Pleomorphomonas sp. T1.2MG-36: one gene and its partner. The protein of the gene in region 1 interacts with the protein of each later gene in a pairwise test. Links are inferred from orthologs where the notes say so. Each region holds a gene or a part of one and is shown on either strand. Other genes may lie near its edges. The genes, in order: QQZ18_RS03075 and ptsN.

Region 1 (15,549 bases):
TCCTCGGGATGGATGAAGCCACAGGCGATGCCGTTGTCGTAGCAGTAGCGATGCAGCCGCGTCGCATCTTCGAACGGGCTCGGCAGGCCGATCGGGTAGGTCTTGTGGGCTTCCTGGTTGTCGAAGTCGGCGCCGGCGATGCCGACGTCCATGCGCACCGACGTGCCGAGAAGATCCTGCTTGATCCGGGCGATATCCGAGGCAAAGCGGCGTGCCTCCTCATAGCGGCGGCGGGGCACGTCGTCGTGGTCAAGGATGCCCATCCAGTAGATCTCGGCACCGAAATGCGCCGGGCGCCAGCGGAAGAACATCAGGCCGTCGGCGCCGCGCGCCACCGAACTCATCGCCATGCGACGCATCTCACCCGGCTCGGGCGTCATGGTCGAGAAGGTTGGCTGACTGCCGAAGCCCGAAGCCTGCTCGGGGACGATGAAGTTGCCGGTGAAGCCGCGGCAGACATCGAGGTGCAAGGCCTGGGTTGCCGCGTGACCACCTGTCCTCTGCATCTCGTCGTAGAGCATCGGGTAGATGTCGAAGCCGAGAAAGTCGAGATCCTCACCGAACTGTCCGCGGAAGTCGATGTCGACCAGACGGCCGAGGTTGTGGAAGACGAACCAGTTGCCGTTGGTGGCACGCAGGATCTCGACCTGATCGTGCTGGAAGTCCGCCGTGGCTGTCGCCAGGAAGCGGTGGAAGTCCTGAACGTGGCCGGGCGAGGGATGGCCGGGAGCCCCGGAAAGCGGCAGCACCACCTGGTCGAAGCTGTCGTAGGCCAGTGCCCAGAAAACGCCGCCCCAGGCGTGATTGAGGTCGGCGATGGTCTTGTAGCGTCCGCGCAGATAGCGGCGGAACTCGCGGGCGGTCGCTTCCGAATAGGAGGTCGAGACCGTGGTGTTGAGCTCGTTGTCGGTCTGCCAGCCGATCACGTGCGGATTGTCGCGATAGTGCTCGGCCAAAGCCCGGGTGATGCGCCGGCTGTGCAGCCGGTAGACCGGGCTGGCGGTGTCGGCGTGCTGGCGTGAGCCATGGCTGGCGGTGCGGCCGTGCTCGTCGACGCGCAGCACTTCCGGGTAGGTGGCCGTCAACCAGCGTGGCGGCGTCGCCGTCGGCGTGCAAAATATGGTGCCGACGCCATGCTGCCCCAGGATGGCGATCGCCCGGTCGAACAGCGAGAAGTCGAAAACGCCTTCGCGCGGTTCGAGGATATGCCAGGCGAACTCGCCCATGCGGACCGCGTTGAAGCCGGCGGCCGCCATACGCTTGGCGTCGCGCTGCCAGTAGCTTTCGTCGACATGCTCGGGGTAGTGCGGGGCACCAACAAGGAAATCGTCGAGGGCGAGCGGGCGCCAAACCGACAGCGGCGCCGGAGATGCGAGTTTCATGGGCTGAAGTCCTTGTCAGATCTTGGTGACGGGCTTGGTTGGGACGGCGTCTTCCCGTTGAAATCGAAGAGGTATACGGTTGTATATCGCCGATCTGGACGGTGAACACGCCGGTAAGCGCTATCCGATCCGAAGGTCGAAAGGGTGCCGGCGCCAGGAATGCCAATGCGGAGCTTCTCGGGCCGGATCCCGACCGTCACGCTTGAGCCGACGTGCGGCGTCCTGTCAATCTGGTCAATCCGTTCGATAAGGCAGTTTCGAGCGGTCGCCAAGCGGCTGAGCCGGACGGACAAAGAAAACCCCGCGTGTCCGGTGGTCCGGAACGACGCGGGGGAGAGTTGGCCGAGGCAGGCGCCCTAAGGCGGGGATCGAGGAGCCTCGGCGGGGCGTCAGGCCTGATAGCCGATCAGGGCGGCCATTTCGGTGATACGGGGATCGCAGCGGTCGCCGCCGAGGCGTCCTTCAGGGTCGGCGCGGTCCTCGTTGCGGCTCACGAAATCCTGGGCAGTGAAGCGAAGGATGTCCGGCGGAGCGTCGCCACTTTCGATGAGATAGTCGCGATACTCGTCTTCAAGCTCCTGCAGACGGGTGGTCATGGCTTCTCTCCATGGTGGTGAGCGATTTCAATCGAGCAACCCGCGAGAGGGCTTCGCGGTTCCATGGGATCTTGACGTCATCGCCAGCTCTCCAGCACTTCGTCGACGGTGGTGACTTCGAGCTGTTCGGTGAAGCGGGTGAGGTAGAGCTCCATCAGGGCGTCGTGCGTCTCGTCGATGAAGCTGCACAGAGCGTCGCCGACCAGCACCACCCGATAACCGCGGTCGATGCCGCCAAGCGCCGAGGCGAGAACGCAGACGTCGGTCTCGCCGCCGGTGATCACCAGCGTATCGATATCGGAACCGGACAGAAGCGCATCGAGCCCTCCTTCGGTCCAGGGCGAATAGACGTGCTTGTCCAGTATCCTGGCCGGCGGAGCGAACCGCTCCAGGGCCGGAACCAGTCGCACGGCGTCGGCCTCCAGATTTTCGAGCGTTATATCGGCCCAGCGCTGGTAGTAGCGCCTCCAGGTGCCGCGTCCTTCCCCTGGCCTTGCCGCCGGAATGAAGCGGGTGAACAGCGTGCGTTCGGCGTGCCGGTCGCACAACCGCTCGATCGCCGGCGTCACCCGCTCCATCCACGGCATCGCCCAGGGATAGCCGGGTCCGAAGATGCGCTGCATGTCGACGCAGACGTGCAGCGCACCTGCTCCCAACGGACCATGGATCAGACCCTGTCCGGCCATTTGCAGGTCCTAGAGCTTCACGGCCGCTTCGCGAGCCCACAATCGGAGCTTGCGACAGCTCGCAAGGAAGGTGGACACCGACGCAGCGCCCTCAAGCGGGATAAGCCCTTCATCGGCATCCGGCGCAACGCCGGCTTTCTCGAACAGGGGAGCGGCTTCGGCGGTGAAGGCGATGAACTTGCAGTGGGCGAACGCGTCGGCCACGAAGTCGCGGGCGGTCGATTCCTTGGCCAACATCTGGGCACCTTCGGCCGAGAGGACGAGCGCGACGGCGTCGAACAGCACCGACGGTCCGCCGTCGATCATGTACTGCGCCGGCAGGTGGCTGCCGTCAGCTGTCACGACGCCGCCGACCTTGGGCGCGATCAGCTCGACCATCGCCCCTTCCTTTTCGATGGCGCTCTGCAACGCCTTGAGAAGCTTGCCGTCGCAGCCGTTGGAGACCAGCACGCCAACCTTGCGGCCGACAAAGCTGTCGGGACCGTTCTCGATGATGCTGAGGGCGGGGGAGGCCGGCAGATCGTCGCGTGGCGGCACGGCTGCGTCGGCCGGCTTCGGCAGCTTTTCGATGCCGAGCTTGTCGGCCACGGTGGCGCCGAGTGCCTCGTCGATGTTGAGCAGGTGCGCGACCATGCGCTCGCGAATGACCGGGTTCTCGCATCGGCTGAGCTCGAAGGTGAGCGCCATGGCGATGTGCTTCTGTTCGACCGTCGTCTGGCTGTTGAAGAACTGCCGCGCCTGACTGTAGTGGTCGGCAAAGCTCTCCGGCCGCAACCTTGCCTTTGTTCCGTCGATCGGCTCGCGGAAGGACCGCGTGCCGCGCGCGGGATCTTCGCGCGGTCCTTCGCCCCACGAGTTCGGCTGGTAGTTGGCGCGCCCCACCGGATTGCGCATCGCCATATGTCCGTCCTGCTGGAAGTGGGCGAACGGGCACTTGGGCGCGTTGATGGGAAGGTGGGTGAAGTTGGGACTACCGAGGCGCTTCAGCTGCGTATCGAGATAGGAGAAGTTCCGGCCCTGCAGCAGCGGATCGTTGGAGAAGTCGATGCCGGGCGGTACGTTCTGCGTCATGAACGCCACCTGCTCGGTCTCGAAGAAGAAGTTGTCCGGCATCCGGTCGAGCACAAGGCGGCCGACCGGCCGCGGCGGCAGGATTTCCTCCGGGATGAGCTTGGTGGGATCGAGCACGTCGAAGTCGAACTTGTCGGCGAACTCCTGGTCGAACAGCTGAACGCACAGCTCCCACTCCGGGAAGTTGCCCGCCTGTATGGCGTTCCAGAGATCGCGGCGGTGAAAGTCGGGGTCGGCGCCGTTGATCTTCACCGCCTCGTTCCACATCACCGACTGCAAGCCGAGCTTGGGCTTCCAGATGAACTTGACGAAGGTGGACTCGTCGCGGGCGTCGAGGAAGCGGAAGGTGTGGACGCCGAAGCCTTCCATGAAGCGGAAGGAGCGAGGAATGGCCCGGTCGGACATGATCCACATGATCATGTGCATCGACTCCGGCGTCAGCGAAATGAAGTCCCAGAAGTTGTCATGCGCCGATTGCGCCTGGGGGAAGGCCCGGTCGGGCTCCGGTTTCACCGAGTGGATGACGTCGGGGAACTTGATGGCGTCCTGGATGAAGAACACGGGGATGTTGTTGCCGACGAGGTCCCAGTTGCCCTCCTTGGTGTAGAGCTTGACGGCAAAGCCGCGCACGTCGCGCGCGAGATCGAACGATCCCTTGGAGCCGGCAACGGTCGAGAAACGGACGAATGCCGGCGTCTTCTCGCCGGCCCGCTGGAAGATGTCGGCGCGAGTGAACTCGGCCAGCGACTCGTAGGTTTCGAAATAGCCGTGCGCGCCGTAACCGCGCGCATGGACGACGCGCTCGGGAATGCGCTCGTGGTCGAAATGAAAGATTTTCTCGCGGAAATGGAAGTCTTCGATGAGGGATGGACCGCGTGCGCCCACCTTCAGGGTGTTCTGGTCGTCCGCCACCGGCGCGCCCTGGGCGGTCGTCAAGGTGGGGGCATCGCCGGACTGCGTCTGATGCAGCTCGCCGCCGTTGCCCCGCAACAGCGTCTGGTCGTGGATCGTTGCTGCCGGGGCTGTGCGGTCTTGCGTTTGCTTGGCCATGCTTGTGGCTCCTTCGGATCTGTAGAGGATTGCGACTTGCTTCAAAGCTCGGGTTTCATGACCACCTTGACGCAGCCGTCCTGCTTGTCGTGGTCGTCTTCGATGCTCGGGTCGGCGAGGCGCTTACAGCGGATGTTGCCCTTGCCATGCCAGGCTCAGCGCCTTCATGCCTTGCTCCTGAGAGTGTCGCGATGGGGCGAAGGAACCTCGGATACCGCCCTTTGTTCCCGTGGGACGGGTTTGCCCGGCGGAAGATCGCATTGGCCGCGCTGGTGGAGCGCGAAGCGGGGAGTTGGCTCCGCGCCGCTCCATGTCACGGCAGGGCATAGGCGATCACGTAATCGCCGGCCTTGGTCCCGATCGATCCATGCCCGCCGGCGACGATCAACACCATCTGGCGGCCGTCAGCGAGGGCGTAGGTCATCGGCGTCGCCTGTCCGCCGGCCGGCAGGCGAGCCTTCCAAAGCTCTCTGCCGGTCGTGAGGTCGTAGGCCCTCAAATAGTTGTCGACCGCCGCGGCCAGGAAGGCGACGCCACCCTTGGTGACGATCGGGCCGCCGATGCCGGGCACGCCCAGCTTGATCGGCAGGGGCAGGGCGGTCATGTCGTAGACCGTGCCGTTGCGGTGCCTGTAGGCGATCTTTCCGGTGTTGAGGTCGGCGCCGGCCACATAGCCCCACGGCGGAGCCTGGCAGGGAATGCCGAGCGGCCCCAGGAAGGGTCCCATCACCACGCCGTAAGGCGCGCCATCGTTTCGGTTGAGGCCCTGTTCGCTGCCTTTCTCGTTCTCGCCCGGGGGCGGAATGTCCGCTCTCGGTACGAGGCGCGAGGTGAAGGCGAGATAGGTGGGCATGCCGAACATCACCTGTCGCTCGGGATCGACGGCGACGCTGCCCCAGTTGAAGACGCCGAAGTTGCCGGGGTAGACCAGCGTTCCGTTCAACGACGGTGGGGTGTATCGCCCCTCGTAGTTGAGCTGGTGGAAGCGGACGCGACAGGCCAGCTGGTCGAACATGGTCACGCCCCACATGTCCTTCTCCTGAAGCGGAGGAGGCTCGAAGGACAGCGCCGAGATCGGCTGGGTCGGCGCCGTGAAGTCCTCGGCAATCGCGCCGCCGGGAGCCGGTACCTCGGTGACCGGCAGGATCGGCTCGCCGGTGCGGCGGTCGAGCACGTAGACGTCGCCCTGCTTGGTGGGGCCGACGAGCGCGGGAACGGTGGTCCCGTCGGGTCTGGTCAGATCGAGGAGAACCGGCTGCGCCGGCACGTCCATGTCCCAGAGGTCGTGGTGGACGGTCTGGCGTACCCAGCGATCGCGTCCGGTCTCCACATCCAGGGCGACGATCGACGAGGAGTATTTCTCGACGTTGTCGCTGCGGCCCATGCCGAGCTGGTCGGGCACCTGGTTGCCGAGAGGCACGTAGACGAGCCCGAGCGCCTCGTCGACGCTGAATACGGACCAACTGTTCGGCGAGTTGGTCGTGTAAGTCTGCCCAGGAGGTAGCGGCGTGGTGTCGGCGGGGTTGCCGGAATCCCAGTTCCAGATCAGGGTGCCGGTATCGACGTCGAAGGCGCGGATGACGCCCGACTGTTCCTCCGTCGAATAGTTGTCGTTGACGGCGCCGCCGATGATGATTTTTCGCCCGGCGATGACCGGTGGCGAGGTGGAATAGTAATAGCCCTCCGGGGTGTGCTGCATGCCGGTTTCAAGGTGCAACGCGCCCTGGTCGGCAAAGCTGGTGCAAACGCTGCCCGTGCGGGCGTCCAGTGCGATCAGGCGCGCGTCGGAGGTCGGAAGATAGACGCGCTCGGCGCAGGCCGCACCGGTCGTCGCGGCGGCGTCGCGATAGTAGGAAACGCCTCGGCAGGTCTGGTGCTGACGGTTGGGATTGAGCCCGGCCTGCGGATCGTACTTCCACTTTTCCTTGCCGGTCGCCGCGTCGAGCGCGATCGCCCAGTTGTGCGGCGTGCAGAGATAGAGGGTGTCGCCGACCTTGAGGGGCGTCACCTGATAGGTCGTCTCGCCCACGTCCTCCGGCCGTTTCACGTCGCCGGTCTGATAACGCCAGGCTTCCTTGAGGTCGCCGACGTTGTCCACCTTGATCTGCGCGAGCGGCGAATAGCGCTGCCCGAGTGGTGTCCGGCCATATTGCCACCAATCGCCGTCGGGTACGCCGCGCTGATCGGCGGCCGACTGGTTCTGCTTCTCCGGCAACCGGCCGTCGAGATCATGGGGATCGACGAACATCGACCAGCCGGCAACGCCGGCCGACAGGATGCACGCCACCGCCAGAGCCAACGCGGGCGGTCTGCGAAAGGTGGGAGATATCGGGGCTCGATTGAGCCGCGACCGCACGAACGGCAACAGCAGCCAGAGGCCGATGAGCACCGGAAGGCCACCGCGCGGACCGAGTTGCCACCAGTCGAAGCCAACTTCCCAGAGAGCCCAGACCAACGTGCCGAACAGAACGGCGGCATAGACGGTGAGGGCATGGGCGCTGCGTCGATAGAGAAGCAGGGCGGTGATCAGCATGCCGCCGCCGGCGAGAAAGTAGTAGGCGCTTCCGCCGAGGACGACGAGATAGATGCCGCCGCCCAGGAGAAGCAGACCGAACAGGCCCACCAGAAGAACGCTTAAAATGACCATCGCGCGCCGTCCCTGTTGAATCGTCAACTACTGAAGCGCTCAGACGGAGATTGGTTCCCCAAAACGCCACTTTCAGCCGACGACGGGGAACTAGTTGGCTGGTGCCGGGTTGGGCGAGAGAACCAATGCAGCATAAGGATCCGAAGATGCGCGCCAATCCGCTGATGCTCGTCCTGGGGCTGCTGCTTCTCGTCATCGTGGTCTTCGCGGCGATCCGCCTTGGTGGAAATCTCGGTCGCGGCGAGGATCAGAAGGAGTTTCCGCCGCACGCGGTCCAGCAGTAGGTGCCGCCCCGATATCCAGGGAGAGCCAACCTCTTGGAGCCTTGTTCGATGGCGTGGGGTGGCCTCGGACATGCGCCCCAAAGCGGTGGGTGAACAGGCGCTCGCGCTTCGGGCCGCTTTCGGCGAACAACGGGTCGGGCGGATCCTCGGCAAGGGAGGGAGCGCGCCTGATACTCGAAAATCCGGATCCCCCGTTGCGCGCGCCGGTGCTCATTCCCTTCATCCAGACCTATATTGCCCATGCCGGCAGGCTGTTCCGCGACAAGGCACGTCCTGGAGACGGCTACAATGATGAATTGGCGGCAGGACCGATGATCTGAGTTGTTTCGAGTTGAAGCGCGCCGTCACTTATGGTCCAGCGTTGGCGCGCCATGATCGCGAACGAGACGTCGGTAGAGACAGGCGTAGCGCTCGGCGCTGCGCGCCCAACCGAAGCTGGTCCTCATGGCTTGCGTCTGCAGTCGGGACCAGGTGTCGGAACTGTCGTAGGCGGTCAGCGCGCGGTCGATGGCCTGGTAGAGGTCCTCGACCGAGCCGGGGTGGAACTGGAAACCCGTCGCCGCACCGGCCGCCGTTGCCGCTTCGTTGGCGTCGATCACCGTTTCCGCCAGCCCCCCTGTGCGCGCGACGACCGGAATGGCGCCATACCTCAAGGCATAGAGCTGCGTCAGTCCGCAGGGTTCGAAGCGGGATGGCTGGACGACGATGTCGCTTCCGGCATGAAGCAGGTGGGCCGATTCCTCGCTGAAACCGACGTGCACGACCACGCGACCGGAGTGCTTCCGCGCCTGTTCGGCAAGCCCGCAGACGATGTCGGGATCGCCCTCGCCGATGACGATGAGACGTGCACCCCGGTCGACGATGCCCTGCACCACGGGTGCCAGAAGATCGATTCCCTTCTGCCAGGTCAGCCGGCTGATGACGCTGAGGATCGCGCCGTCCCCCGGTATCAGGCCAAAGGTCTGTTCGACTGCCTCGCGGTTGGCGCGGCGGCGCTCGATGGAATGAAGATCGTAGTTCTCGCTAATGTACGGGTCGGTGAGCGGGTTCCAGACGTCTTCGTCGATCCCGTTGACGATGCCGGAGAGCACCGACCGCCGGCTTTGCAACACGCCGGACATCCCCATTCCCTGCTCTTCGGTCAGGATTTCGCGGGCGTAGGTCGGCGACACGGTGGTCACCGCGTCACTGAGCCGGATGCCGGCCTTCAGGAAGCTGATGTCGCCATAATACTCGAGCCCGTCGACATGGAAGAAATGGTCGGGCAGGCCGAGCGACGGGAACACGCTTGCCGGGAACTGGCCCTGGAAGGCCAGATTGTGAATGGTGACGACCCTGGGAACGTCAACGCCCGCCGCCCGCATGTAGGCGGCCGTGAGCCCGGCCTGCCAATCGTGAAGATGAACGAGGTCGGGGCGCCAGTCGTCCACGCCTTCCGCGGCAATTCTCGCCCCGACGGCCGACAAGAGCGCGAAGCGGCGCCAGTTGTCGGGATAGTTCCGGCCCTGATCGTCGAGATAGGGGCCTCCGCGGCGGTCGAACAGCGCGGGGCAGTCGACCAGCAGCAGCTCCAGCTCGTGGCAGTGGCTGGCCCACAGGGTGACCTCCTCGCCGAGCACCGACATGTGCCCCACGACCTCGCGGTCGTCGCAGTTGGCGAGCGCCATCGGGTAGGCCGGAATGAGGGTCCTGGTGGCAATGCCTTGTGACAGCAATGCCTTCGGCAGCGAACCGATGACGTCGGCGAGACCGCCCGTCTTGACGACCGGAAAGGCTTCCGAGGCCACGGCCAGGACGGCAAGCGGCTCGTAGCGCCTGATCAGATGGGCCTCCGGAAGTTCGTCAGGGATTGTCCTGTCCGACACCTGTTCACCGTTGTCGGCGGGGGCGATTGCGAACTTTCGGGTCACTTGCGTCACCTCTTGTGCCGGATGGCGGCCGGACGCCTCAGATGTCTTTGGAACCAAACCGTCATGCATTAGTTCCCCCCGAAACGGGAGAAAGCGGCCACAAGGGAACAATCGTCTGACGCAACGGTTCGATCGGTCGAACGCACGCACGCTCAGGCTGGCGAGTCGAAACATGCCGGGAAATCAGAACAAGCCGGACAGATCTTGGGGACTCGGAAAACGGCAACGGCCGGGCGCGATACAACCAAAAGGAAATCGGGCCGGCCACCATCATAGCGCATTGAGTCCTCTACTGGAAGACGGCAACCACCGTGGCGAAGGCCTTGTCGGAACGACCGGGACGGTGGGTGCCTGCAACCTAGAGGTACGAGTGGATCACAAGGTCGGTTCAGGAGAATGACATGTCGAACAAGAAAGTTGCTCTGATTACGGGTGCGGGATCGGGCATCGGACGGGCGTCCGCCATCGAACTGGCCCGGAACGGATTTGCCGTCGGCCTGCTGGGGCGTACGCCATCGGAGCTGGAGGAGGTGGCGGAGCTACTTCGCAGGTCCGGCGCCGAGGTGGAACGGCTGGATGCCGACATCTCCATCGAGGACCAGATGAGCGCGGCGGTCTCCCGTCTCGTCGAGCGCTTCGGTCGCCTGGATGCCGTCGTCGCCAACGCCAGCATCAATGGGACCTGGGCACCGATCGAGGATATCAAAGCTGACGAGTGGGACCAGACGATCGCCGTCAACCTGCGCGGCACCTACCTGACCTTGCGCTTCGCCGTGCCTCATCTCAAGAATGGCGGTGGCGGCTCCATCGTCGTCGTCTCTTCCATCAACGGCACGCGCACGTTCACCTCTCCCGGTGCGACCGCCTACGCGGCCACCAAGGCCGCCCAGTTGGCCATGGTGCAGCAACTGGCCCTGGAACTCGGGCGTCACCGCATCCGCGTCAATGCCGTCTGCCCCGGTGCGATCGAAACCAATATCGACGACAGCACGACGAAGCGCGCCGAGGAGGAAACGGCCATCCCCGTGGTGTGGCCGGAAGGGCAGGTTCCGCTTACCGGCGGCAGGCCGGGGCGGGCGGAAGACGTCGCGCATCTCATCACCTTCCTGGTGAGTGACGCGTCCTCGCACATCACCGGCACGCCGGTCTGGATCGATGGCGGGCAGGGGCTGTTGCGCTGACGCGAGCCGGGTGCGCGTCACCCGTCAGGCGCCCGTGCCCGAGAGAAGCCCATGAAGGGAGGCTGGAGATCGGGCCAGCCTTACGGCGTCCAGCCAGGTGGCCGATCGGGCATTTCTCGCGATGCAGGCGAGCAGACCGAGATGCGACGCCCCCCTATGCGCGGGGGACAGCGTCAGGAAGACGATGTCGACCGGCGCCTCGTCGATCGCCTCGAAGTCGATGGGCTGTCTCAGGCGGACCAGCAACGTGAAAGGGGCGCTGAGTTCGGGCACATTGGCATGGGGAATGGCGATGCCGTTGCCTATGCCCGTGGAGCCCAGGCGCTCGCGGCCGGTCAACAGGTCCAGAATGACGGTCTCGTCGATGCCGGTTCGTCCGGCCGCGAGGTGCGCCAGGTCACGCAGGAGTTCCGCCTTGGAGGCGGCCCGATGGTCGACGAGCACATCCTGGGGGTCGATCATATCGGCGAGTTCCATGGTCTTCTCACATTAAGCGTCAAGGGGCGGCGCAAGCGCGGATGGTTTGGCAATCTCAGTCGGCGGCGCGGAGGCGGTATCCGACCCCGGTCTCGGTGAGGATGTACTGGGGTTGATCGGGGCTCAGCTCGATCTTCTGGCGAAGCTGGCGCACGTAGACGCGGAGGTATTGAACGTCCGCAGATCCGCCCCAGACCTGCCGAAGAATATGCTGGTGGGTCAGCACCTTGCCGGCATGCTGCACCATCAGGCGGAGGATGTCGTACTCCTTGGGCGAAAGGGCCACGTCCCGCCCTCCCATCTTGACGATGCGCTTGACGAGATCGACGGACAGGTCGCCGGCCTGAAAGATCGGCCGCTCGCCCTGCTGTTGCAGTCGATGGCGCAAGGCGACGCGGATACGCGCCGCCAGTTCGGCAACCCCGAAGGGCTTGGTGACGTAATCGTCGGCGCCCGCTTCGAGTGCCTGGACGATGCCTGTTTCGTCGGTCCGGCTCGACAGGATGATGACGGGGAGTTCCAGGCCGGATGCCCGCCAGCCGGTGAGAAGGTCGTGCCCCTGCACATCGGGCAGGCCAAGGTCGAGAATGATGACGTCCGGCTTCTCCTCGGCAAGGCTCGCCACGGCGGCGGCGGCATCGGCGGCCTCGCGAACGACATAACCCTCCGTGGTCAGCCCGACGCGCAGAAGACGACGGATGGGGGCCTCGTCATCCACGACCAGTATCTTGATCGCCGGCGCTGTCATGATGGCTCTTTCACGGGTTCGGTTTGCGGGGGAATGGGAAGGCGGATGGTGAAGATCGCCCCTGAGCGGTCGGCGCGATTCGTTGCCGAGATGGTTCCGCCCATCGCCTCGACGAAGCCGCGGCAGATGGCAAGGCCGAGGCCGGTGCCGGCCGGGACGTGGTCTGTCTTGCGCACGCGGTAGAAGCTGTCGAAGATGCGTTCGAGATCCTCCGGTGGAATGCCGGGGCCTTCATCGACGAGGCGCAGCATGACGTGGTTGCCGTCCTGCCATCCCTGGATGGCGATGGTGGTGGCCGGCGGCGCGTATTTGGCGGCATTGTCGAGCAAGTTGAAGACGACCTGCTCGAACAGCACGGCGTCGATCTTGAGCATCGGCAGGTCGGGCGGCAGCGCGACTTCGACCGTGTGGCGAGCAAGGAGCCGACCGGCCCGGCGCAGTGCGCTGCCGACGATGTCGCCCGGGAAATGCAGCGAGGCGTTCGGCTGCATGGCGCCGGATTCCAGCCGCGTCATGTCGAGCAGGTTGCCGATGAAGCGGTGCAGGCGTTCCGATTCCTCGATGATGGTCGAAACGAGCTCGGCCCGGTCGGCGTCGGGCAGCGAAGCATCGTAATCCTTGAGGGTGCCGGCGGCCCCGAGAATGCCGGCCAGGGGCGTCTTGAGGTCGTGAGAGATCGACGACAGCAGCGCCGTCCGCAGCCGGTCGGCCTCTGCGGCCAGTCGGGCGCGCTCGACGTCGGCGACGAGCTGAATGCGCTCGATGGCGACGGCGGCCTGATCGGCGAGCGCGTCGAACAGCCGCTGTTCCTCGGGCGTCAGCAATGGGCCGGGCTTGTCGTTGTCGAGGCCAATGACGCCGATCGGCGTCCGGCCCGTTCGCAGCGGCATGTAGAGCCGCTTGGCGCCGGGCAGCGTGTAGGCGCCGCGTCCGGCCGGCTGCTCGTGTTCCCAGGCCCAGCGGGCGGCGGCGATGTCGGCATCGACCAGCGTGTCATCAGGCGGATAGCCGACCTTGACCGCGAGCGTATCGCCATCGGGCATCAGCACGACCACGCGCAGCCGCAACATGGCGGCGATCTGGTAGGCGGTGGCCCAGAGCACGTCGTCCAGCGTGCCGGTGCCGGCCAGTTTGCGCGAGAACTGATAGAGGTTCTCGGTCATCCGCGCCCGCTGTCGGGCTGCTGCGGCCTGCCGGTGCAGTCGCGCGGCGAGGTTGCTGGCCGTCACGGCTACGATGAGGAAGATCACCAGCGCGACCACGCTTTCCGGGTCGCTGATGGTCAGGGTATGGCGGGGCTCGAGGAAGAAGAAGTTGAAGGCGAGAGCGCTGGCAAAACAGGCATAGAGAGCCGGCCACAGGCCCGATGTGATGGCCGAGGCCAGCACCGCCATGAGGAAGACGAGGCCGAGATTGCGGACATCGAGGAAGCTGTTGAGGGCGCCGCTGACGGCAAGCGCACCGGCGACGTAGAGGGTCGAGACGAGATAAGGCTTGATCCGGACGGTTTGGGCGGGCGGCGCGGTGCGGATGCCCTTCGCTTGTCCGGCTGTACGATCGGCGCCTGAAATGACGTGGATGCTGATGTCGCCGGCGCGGCGGATCAGGTCGTGCGAAACCGACCCCTCGAACAGCTCCCGCCACCGTTCCTTGTTCGGCGTGCCGACGACGACATGGGTGAAGTTGTTGGCCTTGGCGTGGCGGATGATGTCACGGGCGATGTCCTGACCGGGAATGGTCACCGCTTCGCCGCCGAGCTGTTCGGCGAGGCGCAGGTGATCGGCCAGTCTCCCCTTGTCGGCTTCCGCCAGCACCACCGAACGGGCGGTTTCCACGTGGATGGCCGCCCACGGCGCCCTGAGGCGATCGGCCTGCCGGCGCGCGTAACGCACCAGAGCGGCGGAGCGGGGTTGCTCGTCGACGCAAACCAGAACCCTGTCGCCGGCCTCCCACGGTCCGGCGATGGCATGGGCCTGCATATGGCTGACGAGCTGATCGTCGACGCGCTGGGCCGTGCGCCTCAACGCCAGCTCGCGCAGGGCGGTGAGATTGCCGGGCGAGAAATAGTTGGCCGTGGCGCGGGCGGCGGTCTTCGGCAGGTAGACCTTGCCCTCGTGGAGCCGCTTGATGAGATCGTCCGGCGTCAGGTCGATGATCTCGATGTCGTCGGCCCGATCGATGATCGAATCCGGGACGGTCTCGCGCACGCGAATGCGGGTGATGCGGGCGACGACGTCGTTGAGGCTTTCGACATGCTGGATGTTGAGGGTGGTGTAGACGTCGATGCCACGGTCGAGCAGTTCCTCGACGTCGAGGTAACGCTTCGGATGCCGGCTGCCCTCGACGTTGCTGTGGGCGAGTTCGTCGACCAGCACGAGCTGGGGGCGGCGAGCGATGATGGCGTCGAGATCCATCTCGTCGAGCTCTCGGCCCCGGTAGCCGAGCCTGAGGCGGGGGACGATCTCGAAGCCGTCGAGCAACGCTTCGGTCTCCGGCCGTCCATGGGTTTCGACGATGCCGAGGACCACGTCGGCTCCGTCGGCCCGGCGGGCCCGTCCGGCCAATAGCATCTCGTAGGTCTTGCCGACTCCTGGCGCGGCGCCAAGGAAGATCTTGAGGCGGCCACGGGCCTCCCGCTCGGCGCTTTCGAGAAGCGCGTCGGGCGAGGGCCTGTCGTCGGCGTTCCTGGCATACTGAAGCGACATGTCGTCCTCGTAGGGGGTCGGAGCCGCCGGGCGGCTCCGACAGGATTCGATCACTTCTTCGACAGGCCGTCGAGAGCGAGGTTGAGTTTCAACACGTTGACGGTGGGTTCGCCCATGAAACCCAGTTCCCGCCCGCCGATCCCGGCATCGACAAGCCGCTTGAGTGCGGCCGGGTCGAGACCGCGTGCCTTGGCGACGCGCGGTATCTGGAAATAGGCCGCTTCGGGCGAGATCTGCGGGTCGAGGCCGCTGCCGGATGTGGTGACGAGATCGATCGGCACCGGCACGCCGGGATTCTCGCTTTTCAGCTTCTCTGCGTCGGCGCGGATGCGATCGATCAGCTTCGGATTGGCCGGGCCGAGGTTGGAGCCGCTCGAACTCGACGCGTCATATCCGCTGCCGGCGGCGGAGGGACGGCCGTGGAAATAGGCTTCGCCCGAGAAGGTCTGCCCGATCAGTTCCGAGCCGATGACGACGCCGGTCCGCTCGATCAGGCTGCCGGCGGCCTGATGGGGGAACACGGCGCCGGCAATGCCGGTCATGGCCAGCGGATAGGCGAGCCCGGTCAGAGCCGCCATGGCGAGGAGGGTGACGGCCGCGGGCCTCAGATGGTTCAGCATGGATGTATCCTTCAAACGAGGCCGAGAGCGGTGACGGCGAGATCGATAGCCTTGATGCCGACGAAGGGCACGATGATGCCGCCGAGGCCGTAGATCAGGAGGTTGCGGGTGAGCAGAGCGCCGGCGCCGACCGGCCGGTAGCGAACGCCTTTCAGCGCCAGCGGGATCAAGGCCACGATGATCAGGGCGTTG
Region 2 (15,177 bases), on another replicon or contig:
TGTGCGGCAGCGGCGCGGCCATGGCAACCGGCGGCTTTCCGAAAATGACAGCTTCCTTGATGGATGCAGGCAGGGACGATCTTGCCCACAGGTTCCGCCTGGGGGGCGATACGCTGGTCGTCGTCTTCAGCCAGGTACGGGTTCCAGCCGGAAAGTTCGGTCTCGAACGTCTGTTCGCAGGGACGAGCCACAGCCTCCTGCTTCTCAACCAGCCGGCGAACGACTGGTATCGGAGCTGCGGCGCGGACATTGATCGGTTGATCGGCGAGGCGGCCATGGCCGCGAAGGCCGGGCGCGTCATTCTCTACGGAAGTTCGATGGGCGCCTTTGGTGCCGCGGCGGCGGCGTCCAGACACCTGGACGCCGAGCTCTATGCCTTTGCGCCGGATTTCCGGATCGGCGAGCCGGGCAGCCAGTCGGCTGCGGCCGGCCTCGCTTCGCAGGCAGAGGAGGCCGATCTCGGCCACCTGCTCACCCCCTCCCGCCGAGGCTCGGCGCGGGTGATCGTCCCGCTCTATGACCCATACGACGCCGGTGTCGGTGCTCGTCTCGCCGCTCTGTCGTTGCCGGACGACGTGACGCTGGTGCCGCTCCGTTCAAGTCACGAAGTTCACGACCACCTCTATAGCCTGAACATCATACGCAAGGTCACCGCGACCTTCCGTCGCGACATCGCCGTCGAAGCGGCCGCGCGCGGTTTGCTCGTTCGTTCTGTCGACTGGCTGGCCCACGCGCGGTTCGCCGCCGCCCGAGTCGCCTTCGACGCCGGAGCCGCGCTTGTTCCGGATGCACTGATGGGGCTTTTGCCGGAGATCAATCCAGGCCTTGCGTTGCTCGCCGCCGAGGCGGCGGAACGAGGAGGCGACATTGGCCGGGCGGAAGCCTTGCTTGCCGGGCTCGACGCGGCCATCGCTGCCGATGCCATCCTGTCGAGCCTTGTCAAACGCTACCTCAAGGAGGTGCCGCGCCGGCGCATCCGGCTTCTGAGAGACGCTGGCGATATTGTTGCGTCACGTCGCATCGCAGCCGAGGCCGCAAAGCGTTTCCCGACGGACGAGGGATTTTCCGCCCTTGTCGATGGCTTGGACTGAACCGCTCAGTGCACCATCATCGGTGTCAGGTCCGCTTCGTTGGCGTTGGCGATGGCGGCCTCGCGGCTGTCCGTCAACATGATGGGCTGGCCGTCCGCCGAATGCAGCGCCCACAGCTTCATGCCGGGCCGGAGATCGAGGTAGCCCGGATGAGCGGCGATCACGTCATCGGAGGAGACGCGGCGAAGATAGGCGACACTGCCACCGCCGAGTTGCCGGAAGGCGGCATCGGGCATGATCTTCCGATCGTCGGCGGGAGTGGTCTTGGTGAAAGAAGCCATCGCATTACTCCTTTCCCCCCGCGCCGACCGTGACCGGACAGGGGGAGGACACCGTGCACCCGCGAAGGGCGCCGTGTCTGAATAGCAGTCTAGGAGGAAAAGGTGACCGGCGCGTTTATCGTCAGTCCTCGGCGTTGATCTCGATTCGCCGAATGACGCGCTCGAGTGGCGGGCGGACGAGATCGATGGACAACAGCCCGTTTCGGAGATCGGCACCGAGGATCTCTATGCCTTCGGCAAGCACGAAGGTGCGCTGGAATTGCCGCGCTGCGATACCCCGGTGGAGATAGAGGCGCGATTTGTCGTCCGCCTGTCGCCCGCGAATGACCAGTTGGTTTTCCTCGACCGAAACGTCGAGTTGCTCGCGCGTGAAGCCGGCGACCGCCAGCGTGATGCGCAACACGTCGCCTTCGGGACCGTCGCGTTCGATACGTTCGATGTTGTACGGAGGATAACCGTCGTTCGCGGCCTTCGACACGCGGTCGAGCGCACGCTCGATCTCATCGAAGCCCAGAAGAAACGGGCTCGAGAAGCCTGCCAATCTCGTCATCTTTCAAAGTCCTCGCAAGGAAGCGACCTTGACCGAGCCCCTGAGGCACCCGGTGATCAGCGCTCTATATGGCCTTGCCGTCCCTGACGTTCAAGACCGTCCGCCGTCATCGAGGCGGAAGCGTGCCTCGCGGCCGAGCTGGGCGGCGAGCGGATGGGCAACCGTCCCGAGCCGCCTGTCGAGGTCGTTCGCCGCGGCGTCGTCGAGCCGGGCGAGCTGATGGACGAAGTAGACGCCCTCTCGGTTGAGCCGGGCAGCGAGCGCGGGCGTAAGTCCGGACAGTGTCAGAAGATCCTCGACCTTGCCGAGGTGCGGTCGCGCAGGTGGGCTGGCATGGCTGGCTATGAAATCGGCCACGCGCGGGAAAACCGATGCGCGCCATCGAGCTCCACTGAAGAGGGCAAAGCGGCCGGCCCCACCTTCGGTATGGCGGCATCCATCCTGCGGCGCGCTGGTCATCCGGTGGGCCGCATGGGTCTGGCCACCGCCGCCGAAGGCGTCGCACTCCGCTTCCACCGTCATCAAGGGCGTCGTGGCAAGGAGGGGCGAGGCGTTTGACCGGAATGCCCTGCCGAGATCCGGCGCAAATGGCCGGTCGATCAGCACCGCCTCGATCCACTGCAGAACGAGTTCGGCGGGGACGTCCATGACCGCCAGGAACTCCTCGAAGAAGCCGCGATGGCCGTCGGCACCGTCGCCGTCGCCTCGGACAAGCTCCAGGAACAGTTCCTTGTGGTCGACCGAGGATCGATCGAGGCTGCGCGTCAGGAAACCAGTGAGAGCAAAAAAACCAGGAAACACTTCACGGTAGGCGCCTTCGAAGGGCGGCGGAACCGGCGCGATCGCGGCCCGCATGAACCAGTCCAGCCCGCGCGCGGTCGCCTCGGCGGCAAGTCCGGCAGGATCTGTGTGGCAGTCGACGGGGCCGCCGATCAGCGTCAATGACGCCAGGGGGCGATTGCGCTTTCCCAGCAGGGTCGCGGCCGCGATGCCGATGACGCCCGCTTCCGTGACCGCGACAACATGCACGGGGGTGCCGATCTGCGAGACCATCTCGATGACGGCCTCCGCCGCCTCGCCGAACCCGAAGGCGCCTGATGAGAGCGGCACGCGTCGGGCATCCTCCCAGCCGGCGACGTGCACCGCATGGCCGGGCAGAAAGGCCGCCACCGTGTCGCGGACCAGAGTCGGGCAGTGTCCGGCATACGGGGGCAGTACCAGCACGCCAGGAGCGGCAATGTCGGGGTCCGGGGCCAGCCGATCGAAGGAGATGAGCTTCCAGAAGGGGGTCGTCCGCGCTACCCGCTCGACGATGGGGCTGCGCACTCCGGAAATGAAGGCGGTACCGAGATTGAACGTTGGCAGGCAGTAACGGCGCGCAACGCGGGCATATAGGTTTGCCGACAGGCCGGAAGCCTCCGGTGGCCGGCGATGGGCTGGCAGCGGCGGTCTGGTCGCCTCGGGCCCGAAATAGCTGTGATAATACGGCACGCCGTCCTCCAGGCGATTGTGACCGCCCCTTCCAAGTGTCCTCGCCGCCTCGTTGTCGGTAAAGAAAAGGATAGCGCTCGCGTCCGTCGCGGCAAGCGGCCGCACCCCCGCTCTTAGTCGCGAAGAGGCTGCCAAGGAGGCCTTTCCGGCATAGACTTCAGTCTGTCCGCCCTTCGAGTGAGCCCTCAGAAGGCGCCCATGTCGGGGAGTTGCGGATCGATCAGTTGCTGGATGCGCCGCGCCGCCACCTGGGCGAAGCGCAGGGTCATGGCCCGCCGCGTCGCGCCGGCGAGCCGGTGGCTGGGTGCTTCCCGAAGGATCGCTCCACCGTAACCATCGGCGACGATCAGGCCCGCATCCTCTGGAAATATATCGGCGGGCACACCGGCGTGGGTGGCAAAGAACAGTTGGTCGCAGTGAAGCCGATAGTCCGGCCATTTGCGATCGGCGCGGAAATCCTCCACCGACGATTTGATCTCGACGATGAAGATGTCGCCATTGCCGCCGAGGGCAGCCACGTCGGCCCGCCGTCCCGATGCGAGCGGCAGCTCGTAGAGAACCGAAAACCCGTGCCCCGCCAACAGCCGCCCAACCCCGCGCTGCACGAGGCGAGCGGCTTCCGATTGCCGGCCATCGTTGACGAAGCTTTCGATCGGGGAAGAAAACGCGGCAGTCGGCACGGGCATCATCAGGTCTCCGCCGACATTGTTCATGATTTGTTTCTGAAAATCAACCGGCACGAACGCATCGATCGCGTCATGCGAAGTGCTCCCGAGGCCACCGCTGAAAAGGGGCCTCGGTCGCATTGAAAATGGTCGGTGGGATCGATTCCGTGGCGCGGCCTCAGGCGGCGTCGGAACGGACGTTTTCGGTGAGAAGCGTATACATTGCCGCGGCATCGTCGGCGGCGCGAAGCTTCGCGGCCGTTTCATCGTCGCGCAGGACGCGGGCTATGCGGGCCAATGCCTTCAGGTGATCGGCACCGGCGCTTTCCGGCGCAAGCAGCAGGAACACCACGTCGACCGGCTCGCCGTCGAGTGAATCGAAATCGATCGGCCTGTCGAGGAGCGCGAAGACGCCCACCAGCCGTTCAAGACCGGCCAGCTTGCCGTGAGGGATGGCAACGCCGTGCCCCACGCCGGTCGAGCCAAGCTTCTCGCGCTGCATCAGTGTCTCGAAGATGTCGCGCTCGTCTCGCCCGGTGAGAGCGGCAGCCTTGGCGGCCATCTCCTGAAGCGCCTGCTTCTTGTTGGCGGTCTTGAGCCGCGGCAGGATTGCGTCGATCACAAGGAGGTCGCTCAGATCCATCGTCTTGTTCCAAGTTTGTCGGAGGGCCGGGTTACCCCGGCCCTCGCCTTCATATAGGTCCGAACCGAGAAAGGACAGATGGGATGAGCCCCGTCAGCCGGCGATTTCGTTCAGCGCGGGATCCACCCAGCCGATGTTTCCGTCGTTGCGGCGGTAGACGACGTTGACGCCGCCGTTGCCGGCATTGCGGAAGATCACCAGCGGCGCGCCGGTGAAATCGAGTTCGCTGACTGCCGACCCGACGCTCATGGTGCGGATTTTCTGAGTGGTTTCCGCCACGACCGTCGGCGCGAAGTCCTCGCCGAGTTCCTCGTCGTCGAATGCGGCGAACACCGTGGCCTGGGCATCGAGGTCGCCCCAGGACCGCCCGCCCGGCGTCTGATCGCCGGCCGCCGACTCGCCGCCCTTGAAGTTCTTCAGCTTGCGCTTGTGGCGCCGCATCCGCTTGCCGATTCGCTCCACTGCCTTCTCGGCCGCCGGATAGACCTCGAAATCCTCGCCTCGCGATTGCAGCGTCGTGCCGGAGGCGAGCTGGATCGAGCAGTCGACAATGTAGGCCTTACCCTCCTTTTGCACCACGACATGGCCCGTAAACGGCTCGTCGTAATATTTGCCGAGCTCCTCGGCGGTGCGTGTGGTGATGTGCTCGCGAAGCGCCTGGCCGATGTCGACGTTCTTTCCGGTAATGCGAAGCGGCATCAGAGTCCTCGTTTCTCGCGCCTTTATGAACCGACCTGTCGCTGGAGATATTTTGTCCAGCACCTGGGTCTCCGGCCTCCCGCGCTTGGCGGATCGTGGCCGGCGCCGACGAGCGGGGGCGCGGCTTTCCGTCTCGTCGGTGGGTGGTGTTGCCGCTTTCCCCCTCTGCTCCGCAGCCATCGGCTGGGGCGGGCGCCGATCGGGGGTGGAAGCGGAAAAGCCGAAGAGCCTCCCTGAGTTGGCGTTGCCGGGCGACGCGCCCGCATATCTCAGATGTGGCGTCGGCCGGAGGCGATATCAATCAGCCTTCCGGATGACCTCCGATTTCCGAAAGGTTACCGCGATTCTACGCCCCGGCAAGCTGCTTCAGGCGCCGGCGCTGCACGGAGGAGGGAATGCGTAACGCTTCCCGATACTTGGCGACCGTGCGGCGGGCGATGTCGATGCCGTCGTCGCGCAGCATCTTGACGAGCGTGTCGTCGGAAAGCACGTCGTCGGCGGTTTCGGCGTCGATCAATTGCCGGATGCGATGGCGCACGGCTTCGGCAGAGTGGGCGTCCCCCCCCTCGGAAGAGGCGATCGAGGAGGTGAAGAAGTATTTGAGTTCGAAGATGCCCCGCGTCGTCGCCATGTATTTGTTCGAGGTGACGCGCGACACGGTCGATTCGTGCATGCCGATCGCATCGGCGATCATCCTGAGGTTGAGCGGCCTCAGGTGGGCGACGCCATGGGTCAGGAAACCATCCTGCTGGCGGACGATCTCGGTCGACACCTTCAGGATGGTCTTGGCACGCTGGTCCAGGCTCTTCGTCAGCCAGTTGGCCGACTGAAAACACTCGCCGAGATAGGTCTTCTCCTCCTCGCGGACCGTTTTCGACACCTCGGCATAATAGGTCTGGTTGACCAGAACCTTCGGAAGCGTGTCCGTGTTGAGCTCCACCGTCCAGCCGCCGTCGGATGCCGGTTGCACCATCACGTCGGGCACCACCGTCTGCACCTGCGTTGATCCGAAGGCATGGCCCGGCTTGGGGTCGAGTGCCAGGATTTCCTTGATCATGTCGCCAAGGTCGTCGTCGTCCACTCCGCAAAGGCGCCGGAGCGCGGCGAGATCGCGCCGGGCAAGCAGGTCGAGATGGGCGACGAGCGTCTGCATCGCCGGATCGAGGCGATCCTTTTCGGCAAGCTGCAACGCCAGGCATTCGGCGAGATTGCGGGCGCAGATGCCGGTCGGCTCGAAGGTGTGGAGCACGGCAACCACCTTCTCGACGTCGGAAAGCGAAGCGCCCAGCCGTTCGGCGGTCGCGGCAAGATCGGCCCTAAGGTAACCGGCCTCGTCCACCTGGTCGATAAGGTCGTGACCGATGAGCCGCAACGCCGGATCCGTGATCGCAACGGCCAATTGCTCTGCAAGGTGGTCGCCCAGGCCGATTTCGCCGGCGACGAAGCTTTCGAGACTGTAGTCCTCGCCCGTACCGCCACGCCCGACCGACGACCAGTCGCCACCGGCAAGCGCGCCGACGTCGAGAGGCTGGCGCTCGGGTTGCCCGGTATCGTCGGGGTAGACATTGCCGATATCGGTGTCGAGGACGTTGGCGACCCGCTCGGAGCTCGGAGCCCCCTCGGTCTCGAACCAGTCTGGCGCGTCGGCCTGCGCCGGCACGTCGGCGTCGGCCGGTTCGACGGCTGGCGCTTCCCCTTCGCCATCGTCGGCCCGTTCGAGGAGTGGATTGCGCTCGAGTTCCTGCTCGATATAGGTGACGAGGTCCATATTGGACAGTTGAAGCAGCTTGATGGCTTGCATCAGCTGCGGCGTCATCACCAGCGACTGGCTTTGTCTGAGTTCGAGCCGCGCCGACAGCGCCATCGAGCAACCCCCTCCATCCCGCGCCGAAGCGGAAGCCATGAAATCAACGAGGCGGCCGAAGGTGGTCCGCTTCTTGCTTCATAACCTAGCCAGGAGGCGGCTTCAAAGGGTAAATTGCTCGCCGAGGTAAACGCGACGTGCATCCGCGTCGGCAATGATGTCGTCGGGCGTGCCCTCCACCAGCAGCATGCCGGAATGCAGGATGTAGGCCCGGTCGATGAGGCCGAGCGTCTCGCGCACGTTGTGGTCGGTGATCAGGACGCCGATGCCGCGTCCGGTCAGATGGCGGACCAAGGCCTGGATATCCCCGACCGCGATCGGGTCGACGCCGGCGAACGGTTCGTCGAGCAGCATGAAGATCGGCCGGCTGGCCAGCGCCCGCGCAATTTCGGCGCGCCGCCGCTCGCCGCCGGAGAGGGCAATCGCCGGCTGGCGACGCAAGTGGGCAAGATGAAACTCGTCGAGCAGGGCATCGAGCTCCGCCTCGCGGGCGTCGCGGTTCGGTTCGACCAGTTCGAGCACGGCGCGGATGTTGTTCTCAACCGTGAGGCCCCGGAAGATGGAGGCTTCCTGTGGCAGGTAGCCGATGCCGAGCCGGGCGCGGCGGAACATCGGATAGCCGGTGATGTCATGGCCATCGAGGAAGATGCTGCCGCCATTGGCGGGGATCAACCCGGTGATCATGTAGAACAGCGTGGTCTTGCCGGCGCCGTTGGGACCGAGCAGGCCGACGGCCTCGCCGCGCCGAACCTGCATGGAAACGCCGCGCACCACCGGCCGCTGGCCGAAGGTCTTGACGAGGTTGAAGACGGCAAGGTCTGAGGTATCTGCCGCCTCGGGAGGCGGCGGGCTCTCGGGTTGTGCGAAGCGCTTCAGCAAGGCTCTGGTATCCGGCGGAAAAGGGGGCATCAGCCCTTGGCGTCGAGCGATTTCGGAGCGATCAGCATCTGGACCCGGCCGCCCAGCATCTTGGCCTGGCTGGTGTTGATGTCGATCAGCAGTTTCGACCCGCGGATGACATTGTCGCCCTGGGTCAACACGACATTGCCGGTGAGCACGATCGTATTGGCGGCGGTGTCGAACGTCGCGGCGTCGCCGCTTGCCGTCTGGTTGGCCGAGGTCACCAGCACGCTGCCCGTCGCCTCGAGGCGGCTGACCTGCTGCGGGCCTTCACCGGAGGGCGAGCCCTGGTAGAACACCATGAGGCGGTCGGTCTTCAGGACGGTCGCCCCCTGTCGGACGATGACATGGCCGATGAATACCGCCGTCTTGTCCTGGTCGTGCACCTCGAGCTGTTCCGATTCGAACTGGATCGGCTGGTCCGAGGACATTCCAAGACCCTGATAGGCATTGGGCGGCAGCTTTCCCGTCTTTTCGGCGGCAAAGGCCGGGGTGAGTGCGAGGGCGACCAGCAGGCCGGCGGCGGTGGCCCGGCTAAGGAGGCTGGTGCGGGGCATGCGAGTCATCTTCGGTTGCCTTCTGCCTCGTCGAGGCGGCTAGAACGTTTGGGCCCGGTTAAAATGCTCCGAGCCATCATGATTGTCAGGGAGCGGCTTCCGGTACGCTTCCGGTAGCCGGCTCGGTCCGCCCGGGAGGTATTTTGTCGATGCTACCCGGACGGACGGACGGATCGACGGTCATGCGAACGCCTCCGGAAAAGGTCACGGTCCCCGCTTTCTTCTCGACGCCCATCTTCTCGGCGTTGATTTCGCCGAGGCGGGAGGAGAACGCTACCGGACTGTCGGAGGTCAGCGATCCGGTGGACAGATTGATCTCGGCACGCTCCAATGCGCCGCCCGAACCGTCGGAGTTGCTCAGTCGGATGTTTTCCTTGAGCACCACGGTCTGCGCGGTGGAATCGTAGACGCCGCTGTCGGCAAGCAGGCGCGCGCGGCTGCCGTCGGCTTGCGTCACGCTCGCTTCGATGCCCTTGAGGCGGATGATCCGGGTGTCACTCAGGTCCTGTACGGCGCTCTCGGCGCTTACCGCGTAGGTCCGCCCCTTGCCGTCGCTGCCCGACAGATGCGGCGCATCCATGGCCAGTCCGTCGGTGGTGATCTTCAGGTCGCCGATGCTGAGACTGATGGAAATGCGGGTGATCACCGTGGCGCCGATCACGATCACGCAGAGCAGCGCGCCGATCGCCGGCAGCATGAGGCGCAGACGACGGACGCGCCGGCTCTCCCGAGCCGCCTTGGCAAACAACAGCCCCCGTTCGGCGGATCCGTCAAACGGTTCCATGCCGCCGCCATCGAATGCGCGGGTTGCTGCGATGCCACTCATCCTTCGTTCCCGTTGTCGACGGAACCTCTGCTCTTGGGGGCCGTCACGGATCGTCCCGCCGGACGGCTGGTCGATCTCCACCCGGCGGACTTTAGGCACAAAAGATAAACCAAGGCTTGCTGTGCCGCGAGTGGGTCGCGATCACATTCAAGCAATCGCTGAAAAGCGACTGCGTCGTCCGTCAGGCATCTTGCCGGACTTCGCCTACGAGCCGAGCCTGGGCTCAACTATGGGCGAAAATATCCTCTTCACCCCAGCCGGCAAGATCGAGATCGGCGCGGGTCGGCAGGAAGCGGAAGCACGCCTCCGCCATCTCCATGCGCCCCTCACGTTCGAGCATGGCAAGAAGCCGCTCGCGCAGGGCGTGAAGGTTGAGCACGTCCGAGGCCGCATATTCGAGCTGCGCCTGGCTGAGCACCGTGGCACCCCAGTCGGACGACTGCTGCGCCTTGGAAATGTCGATGCCCAGGAGTTCCTTGGTCACATCCTTCAGGCCATGGCGGTCGGTGTAGGTGCGGGTGAGGCGCGACGCGATCTTGGTGCAGAACAGCGGCGTCACGGTGATGCCGAAGGTCCGCTTCAGGACGGCAATGTCGAAGCGGGCAAAGTGAAACACCTTGATGCGCCGGGGATCGGTGAGCAGCCGGACGAGATTGGGGGCCGCGGTCTGTCCCTTGGCGATCTGGACGACGTCGGCCGATCCGTTGCCGGGCGACAGCTGCACGACGCAGAGCCGGTCGCGATGCGGATTGAGGCCGAGGGTCTCGGTATCGATGGCGACGACGTCGCCGTAGGCGTCGAGATCGGGAAGATCGCCGGTGTGGAGGCGAATGGTCATGGCTGGACTCTGCAAGCTGGCGGCTCTCTCCGGAAAGCCGCCCGGCCTATCGGAGAGAGCGGATAGGCGAAAGGCGGCCACGGCCAAGCCGAGGGAAACGTTCCGCTGTATATGCGGACGCCCTGCGGCCCAGCGCAAGGAAATTATGCCGCCTTTGCCATCCGGTTCAGGCCGCTGCCGCTTCCGCGGCGCGAAGGCCGGCGATATCGTCGGCGAGCCGGGCGATCTCCCCGAGCGCTTCTTCGCGCGGCAGGCCCTTCGTCATGACCGGTTCCAGGATCTCGGCCTTGAGGCGCGGCAGCAAGGCGATCACCTGGTCGGGCAGGTTGCCTTCCCAGCCGAAGGAACCCATCACCGCCACCTTGCGCGTCTTCGGCGACAGCGCGTTGATCAGGATGGCCGCCGCGGCAAGGCTAGGATGCGGACCGGACAGCACCGTCGGCGAGGCGAAGACGATGGTCGAGGCATCGACGATGCTCATGGCCAATGCGCCGCTGTCGAGGTCGACGACGTTGACCGGCTGCGCGGCGATGCCGCGTTCGGTGAGCCTGTCGACGAGAACGGCAACCATCTTTGCCGTGCTCTCGTACATCGAAACGTAGGGAATGACGACCAGCGGCCTGACCTCGTCCGACGTCCAGCCGCGATAGAGATCGAAGATGAAGGACGGCCGGTCGTGCACCGGACCGTGGCTTGGCGCGACGAACAGGGGCGCGAGCGCCTCCACCTTGCCGAGTGCCTCGGCCGAGAAGGCGCGGTATGGCATCATGATCTCGGCATAGTAGCGCTTGGCCGAGATGGCGACCTGCGCCTCGTCGCGGGCGAACAGTTCGGTGGTGGCGAGATGGGCGCCGAGGAAGTCGCAGGTGAAGGCGATTCGATCCTCGACGGCAAAGGTGACCATCGTGTCCGGCCAATGCACCCAAGGCGTAAGATGGAAGGACAGCGTCTTGCCGCCGAGGTCGAGAGTGTCGCCGTCCCGTACGGTCACGAAGGCGTCCCGGTCGACCGGCAGCGTGTCGAGGATGAAGCGCTTGCACTTGGCGTTCGTCACCACTTTCGCGTCCGGGAACATCGCGAGCAGCGCGGGAATCGAGCCGGAATGGTCCTGTTCGGCGTGATTGGCGATGATGTAGTCGAGCTTCTCGACGCCTGCCGCTTTCAGCGCGGCGAGCAGTTCCTCGGCCTTCGGCGGATACACCGTATCGATCAGCGCGGTCTTGTCCCGTCCCCGGACCAGATAGGAATTGTATGTCGTTCCTTCGGGCAGCGGCACCAGTTCGTCGAACAGCTTTCGGTCCCAATCGATGGCACGAAGCGAATGGATGTCGTCGGTGATGCGCTGGGCAATCATGGGGTATCGTTCCTCGAATTAGGCTCTCGTCGCGGCCGAATGCCGCGTCGGCGCTTGTCGTTGTTGGCAGGCAAGGGATTATGCGCGCTGCCAAATTTCAGCAAGCGTGGAACGGTTCTAAAACGATGTGGCGCAAGGCTGACCCGCGTGGAGCGCGGGCATGAAAAAACCCGCCGTGAGGCAGGTTGTTTCGCATTCAGAAGAATGAGGCCAACTTCTCGTCGATCTGGGTGATCGACGATGGTGCCCAGGAAAGGACTCGAACCTTCACGCCTCGCGGCACACGGACCTGAACCGTGCGCGTCTACCAATTCCGCCACCTGGGCACAGGGGTCGTCGGCTGGCGGGGTGAATACGGGGTCGGCGCGGTGTTGTCAACCGCCATTTCGATCCCTATCGACGAATTGGCGCCGGCTACGGAATGCTACGCGGTGTGGTCTGTACAGCGGGCGGCTTCCTGCCTTAATAAGTTGGTTTTACTGGAGCGCCGGACTTCACGCGCCGGCGACCGGGATCGTTCGTTGCAAACTTTCGCAGGAAGGGATCGCCATGCCCGTCGTTCGGGAAGAAAAGCCGATCGTCACCGTCTTCGGGGCTTCCGGTTTCCTCGGTCGCCACGTCGTGCGTGCACTGGCCAAGCGCGGCTGGCGCATTCGTGCGGCTTGTCGACGGCCCGATCTGGCGGCATACCTGCAGCCTCTCGGTGGCCTCGGCCAGATCATGCCGATGCAAGCCAACCTGCGCTACCGTGCCTCGGTCGATCGGGCGGTCAGCGGTTCCGACGCCGTCGTCAACCTCGTCGGCATTCTCGCGCCCGCCGGCCGGCAGACTTATGCCGCAGTGCAAGCCTTCGGCGCCCGCGCCGTGGCCGAGGCCGCTGCCGCCGCCGGCATTTCTCGCCTCGTTCACGTGTCGGCCATCGGTGCCGATGCCGCGTCCGGCTCCGCCTACGCTCGCACCAAGGCGGCTGGTGAGGCGGCGGTGTTCGACGTTATCCCCGATGCCGTGGTGATGCGACCGTCGGTCATTTTCGGACCCGAAGACCAGTTCATCAACCGATTCGGCGAACTGTCCATGATGAGCCCGGTGCTGCCGCTGATCGGTGGCGGCCTGACGCGCTTGCAGCCGGTGTTCGTCGGCGACGTTGCCGAGGCGATCGCCCGCGCCGTCGATGGCGAGATCGCGGGCGGCCGCATCTACGAACTGGGTGGCCCTGAGGTGCTCACCTTCCGCGCCATTCTCGAGCGCTTGCTCGCCGAGACGGGCCGTCGGCGGCGCCTGTTGACGATTCCCTTCGGCTTGGCCTCGCTTCTCGCTCGGCTGACCGCCTGGATGCCCGGAGCTCCGCTGACACCCGACCAGGTCGAGCTTCTGAAGGCCGGAAGCGTGGTGTCGGCCCCCGCTGCGGGCGAGGGCCGTACGCTCGAAGCCTTCGGCATCCCGCCGACGTCGCTCGGCGCCATGCTGCCGGAGTATGCCGTCCGCTTCCGCCCGCATGGCCAATACGACCGGGACAACGCCACGGCCTGAAGCCGGCGGGTCAGTGAACCCAGCCGGTCAGGATCATGGCGAACAGGAGTCCGCCGAACAGCACGCGGTAAACGGCGAAGGCCGTGAAGCGGTTGGTCTGGATGTAGCCCAGCAGCCACTTGACCGAGACGAAGGCGGTGATCGCCGAGGCGATGAAGGCGATGGCGAGCGCCAGCCAATCCTCATTGGCGGTCGCGGCGCCATCTTTCAGCGTAGAGACGATCTCGAAGGCGCTCGCCGCGTACATGGTGGGAATGCCGACAAGGAAGGCGAACTCGGTCGCCGCCGCCCTGTTTCCCGCACCGAGCAGCATGGCCGCGAAGATGGTCGAAGCCGATCGCGACGTGCCGGGGAAGACGCCCGCCACCACTTGCGCCACGCCGACCACCACCGCGATCGTCCAGCTGATATGGCGGCTTTCCGGCCTCTTGGCCGCATAGTGTTCCGCGAGAATCATCCAGAAGCCGCCGATCACCAGCGCCCAGGCGATCGGCACCACGGTTTCGGGCAACTTGAAGCCAAGCTTCTTGGCGAGAAGGCCGAGCACAGAGGTGACCAGAAAGGCGACGATCAGCTTGCCGAGGTAAAGCCGCGTCTCCCGGTCGCGCCATCCCGTCAGGAAGCCCACAAGCCGCTGCCAGTAGATGACCGTCACCGCCAGGATGGCACCGGCCTGGATGACGATGTTGAACATGTCCGAACGAGCGCCCAGCCATTGCTCGGCGATGATCAGATGGCCGGTGCTGGAAATCGGCAGGAACTCGGTGATACCTTCAATGATGCCGAGGATGAGCGCTTGAAAGAGGCCCGTAAGATCCATGTCGCGAAACTTTCGGTCAAAATGGGTGGATCGAATGCGATAGGTCGGTAACCGCTTGTTCATACATGTCGTCGGTTCTATAGGCCAGTCTCGCGGGGCTCGCCACCATTCCGATCCGGAGCGGCGCGGAGCCTTGCGAGATACTCCAGGCGAATTGTTTCCACCCTTCTGTCTGACACCGGCGCGGCCGGCGATCCGGGGCCTCGATGCTCAAGCTCTATCATCACCCCTTCTCCACCACCTCCCGCTTCGTGCGGCTGATGCTTGCCGAGCACGATGCGAAGGTGGACCTCATCGTCGAGAAAAGCTGGGAACGGCGGCCGGAATTCCTCGAGCTCAATCCGGCCGGAAATGTGCCGGTCCTGGTCGAGAACGACGGTCCGCCGATCATCGGCGCCGGTCCGATCATGGAGTATGTCGACGAGACGCGCGGATACGCGCTTGGTGATCGTCGCCTGATGCCCAACCACCCCGAGGCGCGTGCCGAAATGCGCCGCCTCGTCGACTGGTTCCTGCACAAGACGCACGACGAGGCGGTGCAGTATTTCCAGCATGAAAAGATCCTGAAGCTGGAGCTGCCACGGGAACTGGGCGGTGGGTCGCCCGACAACCAGGTGCTGAGGGTTGCCCGCGTCAACATCAAGCATCATCTTCACTACGTCGGCTGGCTGGCCGGCTCGCGCAACTGGCTCTCCGGCGAGCAGCTCACCTTCGCCGACCTCGCCGCCGCTGCCGAATTGTCCGTCGTCGACTATGTCGGCGACGTGCCCTGGGACGAGGATCTCAATGCCAAGTATTGGTATGCCCGGATCAAGTCGCGCCCGACCTTCCGCACCCTGCTGGCGGACCGGTTGGCCGGTCTTCCCGCGGCGCCGATCTACACCGACCTCGATTTCTGATCCGGTTTCCGGGGGAGCGGCACGGTGACCTGGAGGGTCCGCGCCCGCGACCTCGGCTTTTCGGCGATCGGCATTGCCCCGGTCGACCGGCTCGGCGACGCGGCACGCCGATTGCGTGCCTTCGTCGATCTTGGGCGGCACGGTTCCATGGCCTGGATGGAGGAGACGC

What was found.
Region 2: the proteins of QQZ18_RS03075 (region 1) and ptsN interact in binary tests that used the Escherichia coli proteins (3 or more experiments, as listed by UniProt). The link is inferred for Pleomorphomonas sp. T1.2MG-36 from one-to-one orthologs.

What each region holds. Positions count from the first base shown.
Region 1 is NZ_CATNLY010000001.1:642,663-658,211, reverse strand. The notes cover bases 11,829-15,094. They hold QQZ18_RS03075 (sensor histidine kinase), read right to left. Parts: upstream 14,738-15,094; coding sequence 12,029-14,737; downstream 11,829-12,028. Other genes in these bases: kdpC (potassium-transporting ATPase subunit KdpC), read right to left, coding at 14,788-15,094; QQZ18_RS03080 (response regulator), read right to left, coding at 11,829-12,032. Also shown: QQZ18_RS03130 (beta-galactosidase), read right to left, coding at 1-1,382; QQZ18_RS03125 (hypothetical protein), read right to left, coding at 1,772-1,978; QQZ18_RS03120 (cysteine hydrolase family protein), read right to left, coding at 2,056-2,664; katE (catalase), read right to left, coding at 2,674-4,785; QQZ18_RS03110 (glucose/quinate/shikimate family membrane-bound PQQ-dependent dehydrogenase), read right to left, coding at 5,099-7,432; QQZ18_RS03105 (hypothetical protein), read left to right, coding at 7,558-7,716; QQZ18_RS03100 (hypothetical protein), read left to right, coding at 7,911-8,036; glycogen synthase GlgA, read right to left, coding at 8,061-9,626; QQZ18_RS03090 (SDR family oxidoreductase), read left to right, coding at 10,028-10,807; QQZ18_RS03085 (PTS sugar transporter subunit IIA), read right to left, coding at 10,832-11,284; more of QQZ18_RS03080, read right to left, coding at 11,340-11,828; more of kdpC, read right to left, coding at 15,095-15,357; potassium-transporting ATPase subunit KdpB, read right to left, coding at 15,369-15,549. UniProt on the Escherichia coli protein: Member of the two-component regulatory system KdpD/KdpE involved in the regulation of the kdp operon. KdpD may function as a membrane-associated protein kinase that phosphorylates KdpE in response to environmental signals.
Region 2 is NZ_CATNLY010000045.1:284,108-299,284, forward strand. The notes cover bases 2,990-5,883. They hold ptsN (PTS IIA-like nitrogen regulatory protein PtsN), read right to left. Parts: upstream 4,722-5,883; coding sequence 4,257-4,721; downstream 2,990-4,256. Other genes in these bases: QQZ18_RS18930 (polyhydroxyalkanoate depolymerase), read right to left, coding at 2,990-3,413; QQZ18_RS18935 (MmcB family DNA repair protein), read right to left, coding at 3,599-4,099; hpf (ribosome hibernation-promoting factor, HPF/YfiA family), read right to left, coding at 4,815-5,420; rpoN (RNA polymerase factor sigma-54), read right to left, coding at 5,767-5,883. Also shown: QQZ18_RS18915 (hypothetical protein), read left to right, coding at 60-1,091; QQZ18_RS18920 (BQ00720 family protein), read right to left, coding at 1,097-1,372; QQZ18_RS18925 (Hsp20 family protein), read right to left, coding at 1,494-1,922; more of QQZ18_RS18930, read right to left, coding at 2,013-2,989; more of rpoN, read right to left, coding at 5,884-7,284; lptB (LPS export ABC transporter ATP-binding protein), read right to left, coding at 7,387-8,193; lipopolysaccharide transport periplasmic protein LptA, read right to left, coding at 8,193-8,741; LPS export ABC transporter periplasmic protein LptC, read right to left, coding at 8,827-9,567; QQZ18_RS18970 (ribonuclease D), read right to left, coding at 9,791-10,405; QQZ18_RS18975 (FprA family A-type flavoprotein), read right to left, coding at 10,572-11,759; QQZ18_RS18985 (complex I NDUFA9 subunit family protein), read left to right, coding at 12,309-13,289; QQZ18_RS18990 (undecaprenyl-diphosphate phosphatase), read right to left, coding at 13,300-14,109; QQZ18_RS18995 (glutathione S-transferase family protein), read left to right, coding at 14,316-15,008; tRNA epoxyqueuosine(34) reductase QueG, read left to right, coding at 15,033-15,177. UniProt on the Escherichia coli protein: Seems to have a role in regulating nitrogen assimilation.